DNA from 2 places in the Halobacillus salinarum genome. Region 2 is predicted to be linked to the other one. Evidence: a T-box and tRNA genes for the amino acid it is inferred to sense, from the RefSeq annotation. Region 2 holds a T-box; the other holds one or more tRNA genes.
What was found. A T-box is a leader RNA that pairs with one kind of tRNA and senses whether it is charged. The one in region 2 lies ahead of thrS (threonine--tRNA ligase), so its partner is inferred to be a tRNA-Thr.
Positions count from the first base shown of each region.

Region 1 (9,447 bases), 1.7 Mb from region 2:
AAAAAAACCAGAAGCAATAGCTTCTGGTTGTTATTTGACGTGGCAGCGTCCTACTCTCACGGGGATCGACCCGACTACCATCGGCGCTGAAGAGCTTAACTGCTGTGTTCGGCATGGGAACAGGTGTGACCTCTTCGCCGTTACTACCACATCATTTGGATTGTTGAGGTGAACCCTCAAAACTGGATAAGTGCACATTCAAACGAACGTCATGGTTGTATGTCTAGCTGCAGCTCCTAGATCCTCGTGATCGAAGCGATCTCTCATCCAGGCTGAAAAACCCCAGCCTTCCTGCGAGTTTGCTTAGCCAATCGGATCTGAACAGTCGCTTCCGCTTTTCATTTTAGATAAGTCATCGATCGATTAGTATCCGTCAGCTGCACGTGTCACCACGCGTCCACCTCGGACCTATCTACCTCATCGTCTCTGAGGGATCTTATTACCTTAGAGGTAAGGGAAATCTCATCTCAAGGGGGGCTTCATGCTTAGATGCTTTCAGCACTTATCCCGTCCACACGTAGCTACCCAGCGATGCTCCTGGCGGAACAACTGGTACACCAGCGGTGTGTCCATCCCGGTCCTCTCGTACTAAGGACAGCTCCTTTCAGATTTCCAACGCCCACGACGGATAGGGACCGAACTGTCTCACGACGTTCTGAACCCAGCTCGCGTACCGCTTTAATGGGCGAACAGCCCAACCCTTGGGACCGACTACAGCCCCAGGATGCGATGAGCCGACATCGAGGTGCCAAACCTCCCCGTCGATGTGGACTCTTGGGGGAGATAAGCCTGTTATCCCCGGGGTAGCTTTTATCCGTTGAGCGACGGCCCTTCCATGCGGAACCGCCGGATCACTAAGCCCGACTTTCGTCCCTGCTCGACTTGTAGGTCTCGCAGTCAAGCTCCCTTGTGCCTTTACACTCTGCGAATGATTTCCAACCATTCTGAGGGAACCTTTGGGCGCCTCCGTTACCTTTTAGGAGGCGACCGCCCCAGTCAAACTGCCCACCTGACACTGTCTCCGGACCGGATCACGGTCCTGGGTTAGAATGTCCGTACAGCCAGGGTAGTATCCCACCAGCGCCTCCACCGAAGCTGGCGCTCCGGCTTCTCTGGCTCCTACCTATCCTGTACAAGCTGTACCAACATTCAATATCAGGCTACAGTAAAGCTCCACGGGGTCTTTCCGTCCTGTCGCGGGTAATGCGCATCTTCACGCATAGTATAATTTCACCGGGTCTCTCGTTGAGACAGTGCCCAAGTCGTTGCACCTTTCGTGCGGGTCGGAACTTACCCGACAAGGAATTTCGCTACCTTAGGACCGTTATAGTTACGGCCGCCGTTTACTGGGGCTTCGGTTCAGCGCTTCGCCAAAAGCTAACGCATCCCCTTAACCTTCCAGCACCGGGCAGGTGTCAGCCCCTATACTTCGCCTTACGGCTTCGCAGAGACCTGTGTTTTTGGTAAACAGTCGCTTGGGCCTTTTCACTGCGGCTCCTCGGCAGAGGAGCACCCCTTCTCCCGAAGTTACGGGGTCATTTTGCCGAGTTCCTTAACGAGAGTTCTCCCGCTCACCTTAGGATCCTCTCCTCGCCTACCTGTGTTGGTTTGCGGTACGGGCACCTCTTTCCTCACTAGAGGATTTTCTTGGCAGTGTGAACTCAGGAGCTTCGGTACTTTAGTTCCCTCCCCATCACAGCTTGACGTTCCCACCGGACGGATTTGCCTATCCGGCCGTCTTGCTGCTTGGACGCGCTCATCCAATGGCGCGCTCTCCCTATCCTCCTGCGTCTCCCCGTCGTTCAAACGGAAAGGAGGTGGTACAGGAATATCCACCTGTTGTCCATCGCCTACGCCTGTCGGCCTCGGCTTAGGTCCCGACTAACCCTGAGAGGACGAGCCTTCCTCAGGAACCCTTAGGCTTTCGGTGAAAGAGATTCTCACTCTTTTTTCGCTACTCATACCGGCATTCTCACTTCTAAGCGCTCCACCAGTCCTTACGGTCTGACTTCACCGCCCTTAGAACGCTCTCCTACCACTGATCGTAAGATCAATCCGCAGCTTCGGTGGTGTGTTTAGCCCCGGTATATTTTCGGCGCAGAGTCACTCGACCAGTGAGCTATTACGCACTCTTTCAATGATGGCTGCTTCTAAGCCAACATCCTGGTTGTCTAAGCAACTCCACATCCTTTTCCACTTAACACACACTTAGGGACCTTAGCTGGCGGTCTGGGCTGTTTCCCTCTCGACCATGAACCTTATCACCCACGGTCTGACTCCCAGAACAAAGTCGCTGGCATTCGGAGTTTGACTGAATTCGGTAACCCGATAGGGGCCCCTCGTCCAATCAGTGCTCTACCTCCAAGACTTTCTATTCTGAGGCTAGCCCTAAAGCTATTTCGGAGAGAACCAGCTATCTCCGTGTTCGATTGGCATTTCACCCCTACCCACACCTCATCCCCGCAATTTTCAACTTGCGTGGGTTCGGGCCTCCAGTCAGTGTTACCTGACCTTCACCCTGGACATGGGTAGATCACACGGTTTCGGGTCTACGACCGCATACTCACTCGCCCTGTTCAGACTCGCTTTCGCTGCGGCTCCGCCGCTCACGGCTTAACCTTGCATACAGTCGTAACTCGCCGGTTCATTCTACAAAAGGCACGCCGTCACCCATTAACGGGCTCCGACTACTTGTAGGCACACGGTTTCAGGATCTCTTTCACTCCCCTTCCGGGGTGCTTTTCACCTTTCCCTCACGGTACTGGTTCGCTATCGGTCACTAGGGAGTATTTAGCCTTGGGAGATGGTCCTCCCGGATTCCGACGGAATTTCTCGTGTTCCGCCGTACTCAGGATCCACTCCGGAGGAAGAAAGGTTTCGGCTACAGGGCTGTTACCTGCTCTGGCTGATCGTTCCAGATCGATTCGCCTACCTTTCTTCTTGGTAACTCCAAAGGAGTGTCCTACAACCCCAGAAAGCAAGCTTTCTGGTTTGGGCTGTTTCCGTTTCGCTCGCCGCTACTCGGGAAATCGCATTTGCTTTCTCTTCCTCCAGGTACTGAGATGTTTCAGTTCCCCGGGTCTGCCGTCCATGACCTATGGATTCAGTCATGGACACTATTCCATTACGAATAGTGGGTTCCCCCATTCGGAAATCTCCGGTTCACAGCCTACTTACGGCTTGCCGGAGCATATCGGTGTTAGTCCCGTCCTTCATCGGCTCCTAGTGCCAAGGCATCCACCGTGCGCCCTTGTTCACTTAACTATCTGTGAAAAGACGTTTGTTTCTTTCGATGTTCGTTGAATGTCTTGTCATCACTAGCTCCATCACTTGATGAAACTATTGATTTCTTATCCAGTTTTCAAGGTTCACGTAAGAAAGATCACTTGATCTTTCAAAACTGAACAACCAACCGAGTACGCCTCCTTACGATCCAGCTTCAGCTCCCAGACCCTGGCGCCCGAAGCGATCCTACTCCGAGGCTGTAAAGCCTCTTCGGTATGCTCGCTTCGTTCGTCGGGTCTGAACGGTCGCTTCCGCCTTTCGTGTATCCTTAGAAAGGAGGTGATCCAGCCGCACCTTCCGATACGGCTACCTTGTTACGACTTCACCCCAATCATTGGCCCCACCTTCGGCGGCTGGCTCCAAAAAGGTTACCTCACCGACTTCGGGTGTTGCCAACTCTCGTGGTGTGACGGGCGGTGTGTACAAGGCCCGGGAACGTATTCACCGCGGCATGCTGATCCGCGATTACTAGCGATTCCGGCTTCATGCAGGCGAGTTGCAGCCTGCAATCCGAACTGAGAATGGTTTTATGGGATTTGCTACACCTCGCGGCTTCGCTGCCCTTTGTACCATCCATTGTAGCACGTGTGTAGCCCAGGTCATAAGGGGCATGATGATTTGACGTCATCCCCGCCTTCCTCCGGTTTGTCACCGGCAGTCACCTTAGAGTGCCCAACTGAATGCTGGCAACTAAGGTCAGGGGTTGCGCTCGTTGCGGGACTTAACCCAACATCTCACGACACGAGCTGACGACAACCATGCACCACCTGTCACTTGGTCCCCGAAGGGAAAACCCTATCTCTAGGGTGGGCCAAGGATGTCAAGACCTGGTAAGGTTCTTCGCGTTGCTTCGAATTAAACCACATGCTCCACCGCTTGTGCGGGCCCCCGTCAATTCCTTTGAGTTTCAGCCTTGCGGCCGTACTCCCCAGGCGGAGTGCTTAATGCGTTAACTTCAGCACTAAGGGGTGGAAGCCCCCTAACACCTAGCACTCATCGTTTACGGCGTGGACTACCAGGGTATCTAATCCTGTTTGCTACCCACGCTTTCGCACCTCAGCGTCAGAGACAGACCAGAGAGTCGCCTTCGCCACTGGTGTTCCTCCACATATCTACGCATTTCACCGCTACACGTGGAATTCCACTCTCCTCTTCTGTCCTCAAGTTCCCCAGTTTCCAATGACCCTCCACGGTTGAGCCGTGGGCTTTCACATCAGACTTAAGAAACCACCTGCGTGCCCTTTACGCCCAATAATTCCGGACAACGCTTGCCCCCTACGTATTACCGCGGCTGCTGGCACGTAGTTAGCCGGGGCTTCCTCGTTAGGTACCGTCAAGGTACCGCTCTATTCGCACGGTACTTGTTCTTCCCTAACAACAGAACTTTACGATCCGAAAACCTTCATCGTTCACGCGGCGTTGCTCCGTCAGACTTGCGTCCATTGCGGAAGATTCCCTACTGCTGCCTCCCGTAGGAGTCTGGGCCGTGTCTCAGTCCCAGTGTGGCCGATCACCCTCTCAGGTCGGCTACGCATCGTCGCCTTGGTGAGCCGTTACCTCACCAACTAGCTAATGCGCCGCGGGCCCATCTGTAAGCGATAGCGAGAAGCCATCTTTTAACCATCCTTCATGCGAAGGTTGGTGTTACCCGGCATTAGCCCCGGTTTCCCGGGTTATTCCGGTCTTACAGGCAGGTTGCCCACGTGTTACTCACCCGTCCGCCGCTCGTTCCACGAGCGTCACCTCCGAAGAGGATCCGCTCGCTTCCCGCGCTCGACTTGCATGTATTAGGCACGCCGCCAGCGTTCGTCCTGAGCCAGGATCAAACTCTCCAAAAAAATTGAAAAGCTGTGCGCTTTTGACAGCGCTTGCCTTCAACACCGTTGAAGGTCCTAAAGCTCGTGTGCACATCGTGTGTGCTTTGTTTGAATTCCTTCTATATGATAGAAAGAATGAATTGACGTACTGGTTGGTTCGTTCAGTTTTCAAAGATCAAATTAATCATGGTGGAGCCTAGCGGGATCGAACCGCTGACCTCCTGCGTGCAAAGCAGGCGCTCTCCCAGCTGAGCTAAGGCCCCAATAAATATAAAGTAAAATGGTCGGGAAGACAGGATTCGAACCTGCGACCCCTTGGTCCCAAACCAAGTGCTCTACCAAGCTGAGCTACTTCCCGTAATGGCGCGCCCGAGAGGAGTCGAACCCCTAACCTTCTGATCCGTAGTCAGACGCTCTATCCAATTGAGCTACGGGCGCAAAAAACTATATGGTGCCGAGGGCCGGACTCGAACCGGCACGGTGGAAACCCACCGCAGGATTTTAAGTCCTGTGCGTCTGCCAATTCCGCCACCCCGGCACGGCAAATAAGGTTCTCACTGATTGATCTATGGAGCGGAAGACGGGATTCGAACCCGCGACCCCCACCTTGGCAAGGTGGTGTTCTACCACTGAACTACTTCCGCATAAGTATAAGTGCGGGTGGAGGGACTTGAACCCCCACGCCGTGAAGCACTAGATCCTAAATCTAGCGTGTCTGCCAATTCCACCACACCCGCAAGTAACTGGTGAGCCATGGAGGATTCGAACCTCCGACCCTCTGATTAAAAGTCAGATGCTCTACCAACTGAGCTAATGGCTCAAAAAATATGTTTCACTCACAAAAAACGAATTCACTCAATAAGATGGTGCCGGCCAGAGGACTTGAACCCCCAACCTACTGATTACAAATCAGTTGCTCTGCCAGTTGAGCTAGGCCGGCTGGTTATTGAATGAAAATGGTGGAGGATGCAGGGCTCGAACCTGCGACCCCTTGCTTGTAAGGCAAGTGCTCTCCCAGCTGAGCTAATCCTCCGGATTATGTAAAGGTTTGGCAGCGTCCTACTCTCACGGGGATCGACCCGACTACCATCGGCGCTGAAGAGCTTAACTGCTGTGTTCGGCATGGGAACAGGTGTGACCTCTTCGCCGTTACTACCAAACCTTTATTTTTAAGGACAAGATATATTATATGACCCCGTTGAATAAATTTCAAGGGTTTTTTTAATAAATCTTCAAAACTGGATAAGTGCACATTCAAACGAACTCGAAACATCATAGTTGTATGTCTAGCTTCCGCTTTTCAATTTAGATAAGTCATCGATCGATTAGTATCCGTCAGCTGCACGTGTCACCACGCGTCCACCTCGGACCTATCTACCTCATCGTCTCTGAGGGATCTTATTACCTTAGAGGTAAGGGAAATCTCATCTCAAGGGGGCTTCATGCTTAGATGCTTTCAGCACTTATCCCGTCCACACGTAGCTACCCAGCGATGCTCCTGGCGGAACAACTGGTACACCAGCGGTGTGTCCATCCCGGTCCTCTCGTACTAAGGACAGCTCCTTTCAGATTTCCAACGCCCACGACGGATAGGGACCGAACTGTCTCACGACGTTCTGAACCCAGCTCGCGTACCGCTTTAATGGGCGAACAGCCCAACCCTTGGGACCGACTACAGCCCCAGGATGCGATGAGCCGACATCGAGGTGCCAAACCTCCCCGTCGATGTGGACTCTTGGGGGAGATAAGCCTGTTATCCCCGGGGTAGCTTTTATCCGTTGAGCGACGGCCCTTCCATGCGGAACCGCCGGATCACTAAGCCCGACTTTCGTCCCTGCTCGACTTGTAGGTCTCGCAGTCAAGCTCCCTTGTGCCTTTACACTCTGCGAATGATTTCCAACCATTCTGAGGGAACCTTTGGGCGCCTCCGTTACCTTTTAGGAGGCGACCGCCCCAGTCAAACTGCCCACCTGACACTGTCTCCGGACCGGATCACGGTCCTGGGTTAGAATGTCCGTACAGCCAGGGTAGTATCCCACCAGCGCCTCCACCGAAGCTGGCGCTCCGGCTTCTCTGGCTCCTACCTATCCTGTACAAGCTGTACCAACATTCAATATCAGGCTACAGTAAAGCTCCACGGGGTCTTTCCGTCCTGTCGCGGGTAATGCGCATCTTCACGCATAGTATAATTTCACCGGGTCTCTCGTTGAGACAGTGCCCAAGTCGTTGCACCTTTCGTGCGGGTCGGAACTTACCCGACAAGGAATTTCGCTACCTTAGGACCGTTATAGTTACGGCCGCCGTTTACTGGGGCTTCGGTTCAGCGCTTCGCCAAAAGCTAACGCATCCCCTTAACCTTCCAGCACCGGGCAGGTGTCAGCCCCTATACTTCGCCTTACGGCTTCGCAGAGACCTGTGTTTTTGGTAAACAGTCGCTTGGGCCTTTTCACTGCGGCTCCTCGGCAGAGGAGCACCCCTTCTCCCGAAGTTACGGGGTCATTTTGCCGAGTTCCTTAACGAGAGTTCTCCCGCTCACCTTAGGATCCTCTCCTCGCCTACCTGTGTTGGTTTGCGGTACGGGCACCTCTTTCCTCACTAGAGGATTTTCTTGGCAGTGTGAACTCAGGAGCTTCGGTACTTTAGTTCCCTCCCCATCACAGCTTGACGTTCCCACCGGACGGATTTGCCTATCCGGCCGTCTTGCTGCTTGGACGCGCTCATCCAATGGCGCGCTCTCCCTATCCTCCTGCGTCTCCCCGTCGTTCAAACGGAAAGGAGGTGGTACAGGAATATCCACCTGTTGTCCATCGCCTACGCCTGTCGGCCTCGGCTTAGGTCCCGACTAACCCTGAGAGGACGAGCCTTCCTCAGGAACCCTTAGGCTTTCGGTGAAAGAGATTCTCACTCTTTTTTCGCTACTCATACCGGCATTCTCACTTCTAAGCGCTCCACCAGTCCTTACGGTCTGACTTCACCGCCCTTAGAACGCTCTCCTACCACTGATCGTAAGATCAATCCGCAGCTTCGGTGGTGTGTTTAGCCCCGGTATATTTTCGGCGCAGAGTCACTCGACCAGTGAGCTATTACGCACTCTTTCAATGATGGCTGCTTCTAAGCCAACATCCTGGTTGTCTAAGCAACTCCACATCCTTTTCCACTTAACACACACTTAGGGACCTTAGCTGGCGGTCTGGGCTGTTTCCCTCTCGACCATGAACCTTATCACCCACGGTCTGACTCCCAGAACAAAGTCGCTGGCATTCGGAGTTTGACTGAATTCGGTAACCCGATAGGGGCCCCTCGTCCAATCAGTGCTCTACCTCCAAGACTTTCTATTCTGAGGCTAGCCCTAAAGCTATTTCGGAGAGAACCAGCTATCTCCGTGTTCGATTGGCATTTCACCCCTACCCACACCTCATCCCCGCAATTTTCAACTTGCGTGGGTTCGGGCCTCCAGTCAGTGTTACCTGACCTTCACCCTGGACATGGGTAGATCACACGGTTTCGGGTCTACGACCGCATACTCACTCGCCCTGTTCAGACTCGCTTTCGCTGCGGCTCCGCCGCTCACGGCTTAACCTTGCATACAGTCGTAACTCGCCGGTTCATTCTACAAAAGGCACGCCGTCACCCATTAACGGGCTCCGACTACTTGTAGGCACACGGTTTCAGGATCTCTTTCACTCCCCTTCCGGGGTGCTTTTCACCTTTCCCTCACGGTACTGGTTCGCTATCGGTCACTAGGGAGTATTTAGCCTTGGGAGATGGTCCTCCCGGATTCCGACGGAATTTCTCGTGTTCCGCCGTACTCAGGATCCACTCCGGAGGAAGAAAGGTTTCGGCTACAGGGCTGTTACCTGCTCTGGCTGATCGTTCCAGATCGATTCGCCTACCTTTCTTCTTGGTAACTCCAAAGGAGTGTCCTACAACCCCAGAAAGCAAGCTTTCTGGTTTGGGCTGTTTCCGTTTCGCTCGCCGCTACTCGGGAAATCGCATTTGCTTTCTCTTCCTCCAGGTACTGAGATGTTTCAGTTCCCCGGGTCTGCCGTCCATGACCTATGGATTCAGTCATGGACACTATTCCATTACGAATAGTGGGTTCCCCCATTCGGAAATCTCCGGTTCACAGCCTACTTACGGCTTGCCGGAGCATATCGGTGTTAGTCCCGTCCTTCATCGGCTCCTAGTGCCAAGGCATCCACCGTGCGCCCTTGTTCACTTAACTATCTGTGAAAAGACGTTTGTTTCTTTCGATGTTCGTTGAATGTCTTGTCATCAATCAAGTCTAGTTTCGACTCCCAGATTCTCTCGATTCTAAGCCATCTCCCTTCAAGACTGAAAAACC
Region 1 is NZ_CP095073.1:230,368-239,814, forward strand. It holds rRNA gene rrf (5S ribosomal RNA) at 38-151, opposite strand; rRNA gene MUN89_RS01315 (23S ribosomal RNA) at 344-3,264, opposite strand; rRNA gene MUN89_RS01320 (16S ribosomal RNA) at 3,558-5,123, opposite strand; tRNA gene MUN89_RS01325 (tRNA-Ala) at 5,290-5,365, opposite strand; tRNA gene MUN89_RS01330 (tRNA-Pro) at 5,384-5,460, opposite strand; tRNA gene MUN89_RS01335 (tRNA-Arg) at 5,464-5,540, opposite strand; tRNA gene MUN89_RS01340 (tRNA-Leu) at 5,552-5,640, opposite strand; tRNA gene MUN89_RS01345 (tRNA-Gly) at 5,672-5,746, opposite strand; tRNA gene MUN89_RS01350 (tRNA-Leu) at 5,758-5,839, opposite strand; tRNA gene MUN89_RS01355 (tRNA-Lys) at 5,847-5,922, opposite strand; tRNA gene MUN89_RS01360 (tRNA-Thr) at 5,967-6,042, opposite strand; tRNA gene MUN89_RS01365 (tRNA-Val) at 6,060-6,135, opposite strand; rRNA gene rrf (5S ribosomal RNA) at 6,149-6,262, opposite strand; rRNA gene MUN89_RS01375 (23S ribosomal RNA) at 6,408-9,327, opposite strand.
Region 1: it has a tRNA-Thr gene. The T-box ahead of thrS (threonine--tRNA ligase) is inferred to sense a tRNA for this amino acid. The anticodon was not compared.

Region 2 (9,447 bases):
AATCGAATCGCCGGGTTTTACACCGAACTCCTTCGCTTCATCACGGCTGGATGCCCCGATATCGATAAACATATCCTTAATTTCTACGGCTTTTTTACGTTGATCTGCCGGTAGAATGTGCGGCGGTTTAGATCCTATTACACCTGTAAGGTTGCCTGTACGTGTCATAATGGTTACTCGTTGAGCCAGCATAACCTGACTCCACCATCCTCCTACAGGCTGAAAATAAAGATAACCATGATCATCAATGCGGGTCACCATAAACCCTACTTCATCAAGGTGTCCTGCAACCATGATCTTCGGTCCTTTTTTGCTGCCGGTTTTTCTTGCGATTAAGCTTCCAAGGTTATCCGTATAGACTTCATCAGCAAAGGGTTTAATATGCTGTTCCATAACATCCCGGGCTTCTTTTTCATTACCAGGGATCCCTTTAGCATCTGTAAGCTCTTTCAACATTTCTAACGTTTCATCTTTTTTAGCCATATGTATGTAGTCCTCCTCTTTGTTCTCTATCAGATATTATATCTCTTTTTCGAGGAATTCACAAAATATTACGGCTATTAGAAGCTAGTATCCTTGATCCTGACGCTGAAAGTTTACTTCATTCTTCTCACAATAAGCTTGTTGGATTTCGTTCTCATCAAAACCGAGCGTCCTGCCAAGCGTCAAATAGTCGGCAAACAATTGAATGTAACTTTCTTCATCAAGCTTCCTCTTGAAATGATCCGTGCTGGAATAGACATTTAAAAAAGCGGCAGTAGGCTGCATTTCTCTGCTTAGATCTGCCATTTTATAACGAAAGTTAAGATCTAATCCTAATGATAAAATAAAATGAAGCCCGTCCACATATTCTTCGAGAATCGTCGATTTCGGACTCGGAGATTTGGTGCTCCAAAATTTAAAACAGCGGGTTTCATTGGCAAGTTCTCCTATTTCTACGAGGAGCGCAAGAATTTTATATTCGCTCAAAGAGCTGGTTTCCAGTTGATGGTTCTCAGTAATATAGTTGTCGAGCTGCTCCTGCATGTCATACAATGAAGTCCAGTTCATATAAAGGTCACTCCTCTAAAAATTTTCTCACTAATAATGTAGCATTTTTTGAAACAAAACGGCAGGTCTTTACGTAGGAAAACTATCAACCGAATTATTAGGGAGACGATGTCTATGATTATTCTTTTTCGATTGCTGTTACTCATTGCCATTGCTTTCATCGTCTATACGGTATATAAATTTATTGTTAACCCGAAGAGAAAGCTGGAAATCGCCAGAGATAAAAAAGATTTCTATTTTCATGACAACCTGGATAATACAAAACAGAACCTTCTCATGACTTATAAGGGGTATGTATTCGAAGGGGAAAAATATTTAGGGACGACTGACCATTCCCTGGAAGTAGTAAATATCAGCGTGAGTGCGAGTAACCCCGAACAATTACAAGGACTGGATCGTGAGGACATCTATTTCTTGGAAAAAGAAATTCTGATCCGTTATCCACATGCTTCCATCGAATGGAAGTACCCGATTAATCGTTTAATTATTTATCCTTTAAAAAATGATGATTAATTCATCTATCAAATCATAAAAAACCCTAAAGACCCTTATCTTCAGGGCTCTCTTATTTTGTCAGCTTGCTTGAAAGAAATCATTCCAAACGAGAACTTCATACTTTCTCCTTGCAAAAAAGCACAACAAAGCTAAACCTCCTGAAAACAAAAGCATCATTGGAATCGAAAGAAGTGTCAGCCACTGCCCCATCGAAGTATAGATGACGGCTAACGGGAAGTTGGCCATTAAACTTGACTTCGTGTAATCTTTAAAATCAGTACTAATCTGAATGAGACAGAATGATAGTAAATGAAAATGGATAAAAGGTATTAATCGGAGGATCGCCACTTGTTTAACAGTTAAAGCGGAATGTCTTTTTAACAATCGTTTTTGCATCGATTGCAATCTCGTAAATCCTGATGGCAGCAGTCTGATCATTTTATAAAAAACTAAACTCGACAGCATCGTACCGATAATGGAATAGGCGCTGCCAGCAATTGGACCGAAAACCACTCCTCCTGTAATACAAACCAGCATAACTGGAATGAACAAAAAGGGCCGAAGAAGATGAATGGCAATGAAGATCAATGGAGCCCAGGCGTCTTGATGTGTTAACCAAGTTACAATGGCAGTAGATGTGTCGCCCATATACGTTTCCCTCCCTGTCTACAGAATATGACAGGGACCTTACTTATAGAACTGAACGATAGCATAACCCAACAGGAACAACTGTAAAAGCATAAGCAGTGGAAAACCTACCCGAAAAGCCATGTGCTTCGTCTTGTGGTGAAAAGCCTGCATGCCCAGACTGCCTCCTAGAGCTCCACCAGCCAGTGCAGCTGCCCACAAGGACTTCTCTTTAATTCTCCATTTGTGCGCTCTGGCACGCTTTTTATCCAATCCTATTATTAAGAATAGCCACAGGTTAATGGTAATATAGTAGCCAAACACCATCAGCCCCCAGTGATCCACATCAATCCGCTCCCCTATAAAAAAACCATTTCCTATCGTTCGGAAATGGTTTTTTCTACGATTATTTTAATGCTGTTTTTGCTTGTTCAGCTAGACTTGCAAAGCCTTGCTCATCATTAATAGCAAGATCAGCAAGCATTTTACGGTTCACTTCAATTCCTGCAAGCTTCAAACCGTGCATAAGACGGCTGTAAGAAATATCATTCATACGCGCTGCAGCGTTGATACGTGCAATCCAAAGCTTACGGAAATCACGTTTTTTCTGACGGCGGTCACGGTAAGCATACTGACCTGATTTCATTACTTGCTGTTTAGCAGTTTTAAATAACGCATGTTTAGAACCATAATAACCTTTTGCTAGTTTAAGGACACGGTTACGACGTTTACGTGTCACTGTTCCACCTTTAACTCGTGGCATTGGAATCCCTCCTAATTATTCGTTCTGTAATTAATCCTTCGGAAGCATGTGCTTAATACGACGGTAATCTCCTGCAGATACCAGCGCATCTTTACGCAATTTACGTTTCTGCTTCGTAGATTTATTCGCAAATAAGTGGCTTGTAAAAGCGTGGGAGCGCTTCACCTTGCCAGTACCTGTTTTTTTGAAACGTTTTTGAGTCCCTTTATGGGTTTTCATTTTAGGCATTACAATATTCCTCCCTATAATTAATTCCCTTACTTCTCGTTTAGAGGAGCAAGCATCATGAACATGTTACGACCTTCCATTTTAGGTTTGGTCTCGATCTGCGCTACATCTTTGCACTCTTCGGCCATACGCTCAAGGACATCCTGCCCTAACTCTTTGTGCGTAATTGCCCGGCCTCTGAACCGTACAGAAGCTTTCACTTTATCGCCCTTAGATAGGAATTTACGAGCATTACGAAGCTTTGTATTAAAGTCATGCTCTTCAATTCCAGGACTCAAGCGGACTTCCTTGATTTTGATCGTAGTCTGCTTTTTGCGAGCTTCCTTTTCTTTCTTCTGCTGTTCATAGCGGTACTTTCCGTAGTCCATAATACGGCAGACCGGAGGCTTCGCATTCGGTGCGACCATTACGAGATCAAGATTGGCATTAGCAGCTATATCCAGAGCTTCACTCCGTGATTTAACCCCTAGCTGATCACCATTTACGTCGATAAGCCGTACTTCACGTGCGCGGATTTTTTCATTAACATTCATGCTATCCTTGCTAATAACGAGCCACCTCCATCGAAATATTTAACTATTATTAGATCTGTAATCGACAAGTCAATTTGACACCATAAAAAAAGTGCAGGTACACACTGCACCCACACGTTTCCTATAGAATACAAAGGAATAAATAACCTGCCAACTGCCCTTAGGCGCCGATCAGGTGAGAAGCGGGTGCTTCTTCTTGTCTCAGATCCGTTCATTTAGTTACCTAAATAAGAATATCATGGCTGCCCTGCCTTGTCAACAATGTTTTGTATTTTCAATGGTTCTTCTGGTAGAGCAGCCTTATTACACATTGCTCGCTACTTATTTAACAGTTTCTGTTCAATTTCGTTGCGGATTTCTTCTTTAAATGTTTCAACGGATTTTGTTTCAGATTTTTGTTCTCCATACTTACGGACATTAACAGCGTAGTCTTCGATTTCTTTATCTCCAACTACGAGCTGATAAGGAATTTTTTGAGTCTGGGCTTCCCTGATTTTATAGCCGATTTTCTCATTGCGCTCATCCACTTCTACACGCACTCCTGCCTCACGAAGCTCATCTTCCAATGTTTTTGCATAGTTGAGATGGGCTTCTGCGGAAACAGGAATAATCTTAGCCTGGACAGGAGCAAGCCATGTTGGGAATGCACCTTTATACTCTTCAATTAAAAATGCCACAAACCTTTCCATTGTTGAAACGACTCCGCGATGAATGACAACCGGGCGGTGGTCCTGTCCATCTTCCCCAACATAAGTCAGGTCAAATCGTTCGGGCAGGTGAAAATCAAGCTGAACCGTAGAAAGTGTTTCATCTTTTCCTAGAGCAGTTTTTACTTGAACATCTAATTTCGGACCATAGAAAGCAGCTTCTCCTTCAGCTTCCACGTATTCAAGCTCCATTTCCTCCATCGTTTCCTTGAGCATTGCTTGGGCTTTCGTCCACATCTCATCGTTATCCACATATTTTTCCTTATCTTCAGGATCTCTATAAGACAGCCGGAAGTAGTAGTCGTTGATCCCAAAATCTCTATAGACACGTTGAACAAGCCGGACCACTCTTTGAAACTCATCCTTCAACTGGTCAGGGCGGGCAAAGATATGAGCATCGTTTAAAGTCATCGCTCGTACGCGTTGAAGCCCAGCTAGTGCACCCGACATTTCATGGCGGTGCATGGTACCGAGCTCTGCGATCCGAACAGGAAGATTCCGATAGCTGTGAAGCTGGTTTTTATAGACCATCATATGGTGAGGACAGTTCATCGGGCGAAGTACCAGGTCCTCATTATCCATTTCCATAGTCGGAAACATATCATCTTTGTAATGATCCCAGTGCCCACTTGTTTTATACAAGTCCACACTTCCAAGGACCGGCGTATAAACGTGGTTATAGCCAAGACGTTCTTCAGTATCTACAATATAGCGTTCAATCGTGCGGCGGATGGTTGCTCCTTTAGGAAGCCATAAAGGAAGCCCCTGGCCGACTTTTTGATTAACAGTGAAAATTTCCAATTCTTTTCCTAGTTTACGGTGGTCCCTTTCTTTTGCTTCTTCAAGCATATGAAGATACTCTTCCAAATGCGATTGTTTTTCAAAGGCCGTTCCGTAAATACGCTGCAGCATCTTATTATCGCTGTCCCCACGCCAATAAGCGCCTGAAATACTGAGTAATTTAAACACTTTAATTTTACTAGTCTGCGGTACATGGACTCCGCGACACAAGTCAGCAAATTCTCCTTGCTGATAAATCGTTAAAGTTTCACCTTCAGGAATGTCATCAATTAACTCTAGCTTTAGTTCATCATCGCTAAACTTTTTCTTCGCTTCCTCACGAGTGAGTTCGATGCGCTTAACTTCTAAATTTTCGTCAACAATCCGTTGCATTTCCTTTTCAATTTGAGGAAGGTCTTCTGGAGTTAAAGACTGATCCAAGTCTATATCATAGTAAAAACCATTTTCAATGACTGGCCCAACTCCAAAGTTCACGTCCCCATATAATCTTTTAATAGCTTGAGCCATGAGATGAGCCGTAGAATGCCGTAAAACCTCCAGTCCCTCTGGATTTTTGTAAGTCAATATTTCTATTGACGCATTTTGATTAATGGCACGCCTTAAATCATAAGGATTCCCATTCAACTTGATAGCCAGTGCCTGCTTTTTTAAACCAGGTGAAATGTCATGAGCAATCTCCTCGCCAGTTACACCTTTTTCAAATTGCTTTGTATTCCCATCCGGGAACTTGATTTCAATAGGATCAGCCATCATTCTTCCTCCTTTTCGTTATTCATGATTTTTCTTTAGCAGCATGAAATTGTGAAGACCCTTCTTCAATTCTCCCACAAAAAAAGCCCGCCCCTCCGCTTCAATCAGCAAAGGGACGAGCATTTCACTCGCGGTTCCACCCAATTTCCCGCATAGTTCATGCGGCTTCGTTCATCCTTAACGCGGATTTTACGCTGCTTATTACTGTATTGTTCACAAGCAGAGCTCCGAGGTGGTAAACAGCTAAGTCGTGTTACGAAGGAGCTTCCAGCCAATGACTCCTTTCTCTGCCCATACGTCTCTTAGTGCTCTTATCCTCTTCTAAGCCTTTGTAAGTATAATATGTAGGTATTATAGCGGTTATCAGAGGTCAAATCAAGTCTTTAAAAAGGAAAGTCCTTTAAAGGCTTCCAGGTTGCTTTCTCTTCAAAAATCCTTACGAGCAGTTCAAGTTTGCCCACACCCTGGCGATCTGAATAAATAATTAATTGATCAGGCGCGTGAACAAGAGCAGGAGTTAAATCCCAATCCAATGGCAAATCGCGAATAGAAGAATCCGGATACTGGTTCATGTAAAGCAGCGTTTCTGCTTCTCTCAATTCATTTCCTTCAGCGTGATAATAGCGAAAAGGAGAATCATCTTTTATATGGAGGAGCTGCACACCTGTATCGCGTAAGCTCACTCTTTGCCGCCAGGAATCCACCATAAGCTGATGAGCTTCTTCTAGTTTATATTCATCAATGAGCTTCCCCGTGTAATCGATAAGCGTCTGGTGGACAGCTTTTAAAACGTGAACGCATAAATGATCAAACTCTACACTATACGTTTCTTGTAACATTTGATCAATATTTTGGGAAACTTCCTCAAATAGAGGCGGCCAGGAATGGCCTTCTGGTGGAGAAGGATCATATTCCTGAGCTACTTCTAAAATCCTTTGAATCTCCTGCGGATCCGTATAATAATAGGAATACCTCAGCACACCTTCAAGCCAGCCGAGCAGTTTTCTTTCCCGAAATAATTCAACAAGTGCCGTAACTGTATCCTCATAGGCTTGCCCTAAGGTGCCGGTAATCAATTGGAATTCAGTTTGGTATTCCTGAGGTTTCACATTCCACTTCCCTTTTGAAAATCGCACAGCCTGCTGAAAAAAAGCGGCATCATCACGGTTAGAAAAGTAAATACATACCAACACAGTTCCCCCTATCCCTGCATTTCCTCTACCAAGTGTATAAAAGAATCATTAAATGACTGATGTGAAAGGAATGAATATTACTCAGTAATTCTATTTGAGTCACCTTATACTTATGTTAGAAAAAAAGGAAACATGCGAAGGCTTGGCAAATTTTTATCCTCTTCTATTTTTGCCTTCCACCGGTACGATTTCACTCAGCTGGCGGATCCTTTCCGTAATTCTTTTTGCTTTTACCTGCTCCACGTCACCCCGGGAACTTGTCATCATTACTTGCTCCAGCTCTTCAAGACTGTAATTGGAAGTGAAAAACACAGGGAGTCTTTCCATCATTCTAAATTGTAAAATGGAGCCAAGCACTTCATCCCTGAACCAGGCGGACTGGGATTCGGCACCAATGTCATCCAGCATTAAGACAGGTGCGTTCTTAAATGCTTCAATTTTTTCATTCATCGAATCATCTTTTATGGAAGCTTTTATCTCCCTTACAAATTCCGGCATATAGATGATCATGGATGGAATATTCTTTTTACTAAGCTCATTCGCAATAGCACCTAAAAAATAAGTTTTCCCCACCCCGAAAGGGCCGTGAAAGTACATCCCTTTCCCAGGCAGGACGTCGTCAAGAGATTCAATGTAGTGCACTGTTTTTTCAATGGCTTTCCCTCTATCAGGATCATTGTAATCAAGCCTTTCTAAATTCGCCTCCAGGATTTCTTTCGGCATATACAGACTTTTGACGAGTGATTTCTGACTTTCTTCCTGTTCTTGTTTACGCTGTCTTGGACATTTATCATAAGCAAGCTTTATCTCCGATTGATGGACTTCAACACGAGGGGCATAGCCTGGAAGGATATTAATACATTGTTCCCTTGTCGGACATTTTTCGCATTGTTTTGATTGAGATTGATATTCATATAATTTAATTAAATTCTTTTCAAGGTCTGACTCTGTTAATGAAGGATGTTTTTCAAGGAGCTTAAGAATCTCCTCCGACTTCAGAACATCTTCTTTCGTTTTCTGCAATCGCTGTTGAAACTGCTTATGGCCGCGCATCCATTTTTTTAGAGAATGCTGAATAGGTTCCATCCTTTCACCTCCTTAACTTCCATTTCCTTTATTCGTCAGTCTTCGAATCCGTTCGGCCATCTCACTCGAATTATAAGAGGAAGCAGCTTCATTGGTGGACGATTTGTTTTTCTGCTCTTTAAACCAGGAAGGCAGTACTTCTTTTTTGCCGTTTTGCCGATACGTCTTCTTTTGCTTGCCCCACTGCTGATACTGCTGATGTTCCGCTTTTGCCATATTCATAGCCTGTCGTACAGTGGATACATTTTTCCGTGCCCAATGGCTGGCAATCTTCTCTAAGTATGGTTTCGACAGCTTCATATCTGTCTTGAGCATGACATAATGAACAAGGACATTCATAACTCCTGGAGCGAGGCCTTGTTCGGTCATTACGTCACGAATGATCTTCAGATCCTGATCAGCTGCATGACTTCCAGATGACAAATCTTCTAATAGCTCTTTCGGTGAAATCTGCTCAAGCATTGCTACAAATTGCTCTTCCTTGGTACCTGTTTGCTGTTCTTTAGAAGAGAGCTTTTCTCTTTGACTTTCTAAAGGACTGGCTGATGTAGATGGACGGGCATTAATGAAATCATGACAAGCGGCTTTGAATTCTTCTACCATAAATTCATTGTCTTCATTAATGGCCCAGGTCACCGCTTTTTCAATTTCAGTTGATGTTAAGTTGTATAAATAAGCCAGCTGAACGATTACACGTTTATTATTTCCAGTAAGAATCCGGTCACTCGGATACATTCGCTCCCTCAACGTTTCCTTCAGCCAATGAAAATCTACTCTTGAGTCAGTGACCACTGGTCCTTTTGCTAACCCGTACTCGTTTGGTTTGGATTCTACATTTTTTTTCAACCTTGAAGCTGATTGGGAAATAGGTTGGAAAACGTCTTCAAATGCAGCAGTGGTTTCCTCATATTTACTTAGATCATACGATTTATGAGATACTCGTTTCTTTAAAGCTAAATACTTATCTTCTCCCAATTCATGGTGGAGAAGTAAAGAAAGCATTTCGTCAAGAAAGAACTCTTCCGGGGTAAATGGAGAGACGATCTCGTACAAATAAACCGTGTGGCCATCTTCTATGCATTTGTAGCTCCTAAGCAGGCCAATGGCTTCCAGTTTTTTTCTTGCTTCATAAATTTTATCCAGTTGGACAGAAAGGTACGACATAATCGTGTGATGAGTATGAACTTCCTGTTCATCCATCGTTTCAAACTCAC
Region 2 is NZ_CP095073.1:1,941,743-1,951,189, reverse strand. It holds gene MUN89_RS09905 (M42 family metallopeptidase) at 1-483, opposite strand, end outside; gene MUN89_RS09900 (dUTP diphosphatase) at 568-1,050, opposite strand; gene MUN89_RS09895 (sigma-w pathway protein ysdB) at 1,165-1,563, shown strand; gene MUN89_RS09890 (TVP38/TMEM64 family protein) at 1,624-2,193, opposite strand; gene MUN89_RS09885 (DUF1294 domain-containing protein) at 2,233-2,517, opposite strand; gene rplT (50S ribosomal protein L20) at 2,579-2,935, opposite strand; gene rpmI (50S ribosomal protein L35) at 2,966-3,163, opposite strand; gene infC (translation initiation factor IF-3) at 3,193-3,696, opposite strand; ribosomal protein L20 leader region at 3,776-3,900, opposite strand; gene thrS (threonine--tRNA ligase) at 4,014-5,954, opposite strand; T-box leader at 6,063-6,287, opposite strand; gene ytxC (sporulation protein YtxC) at 6,338-7,144, opposite strand; gene dnaI (primosomal protein DnaI) at 7,301-8,233, opposite strand; gene MUN89_RS09850 (replication initiation and membrane attachment family protein) at 8,246-9,447, opposite strand, start outside.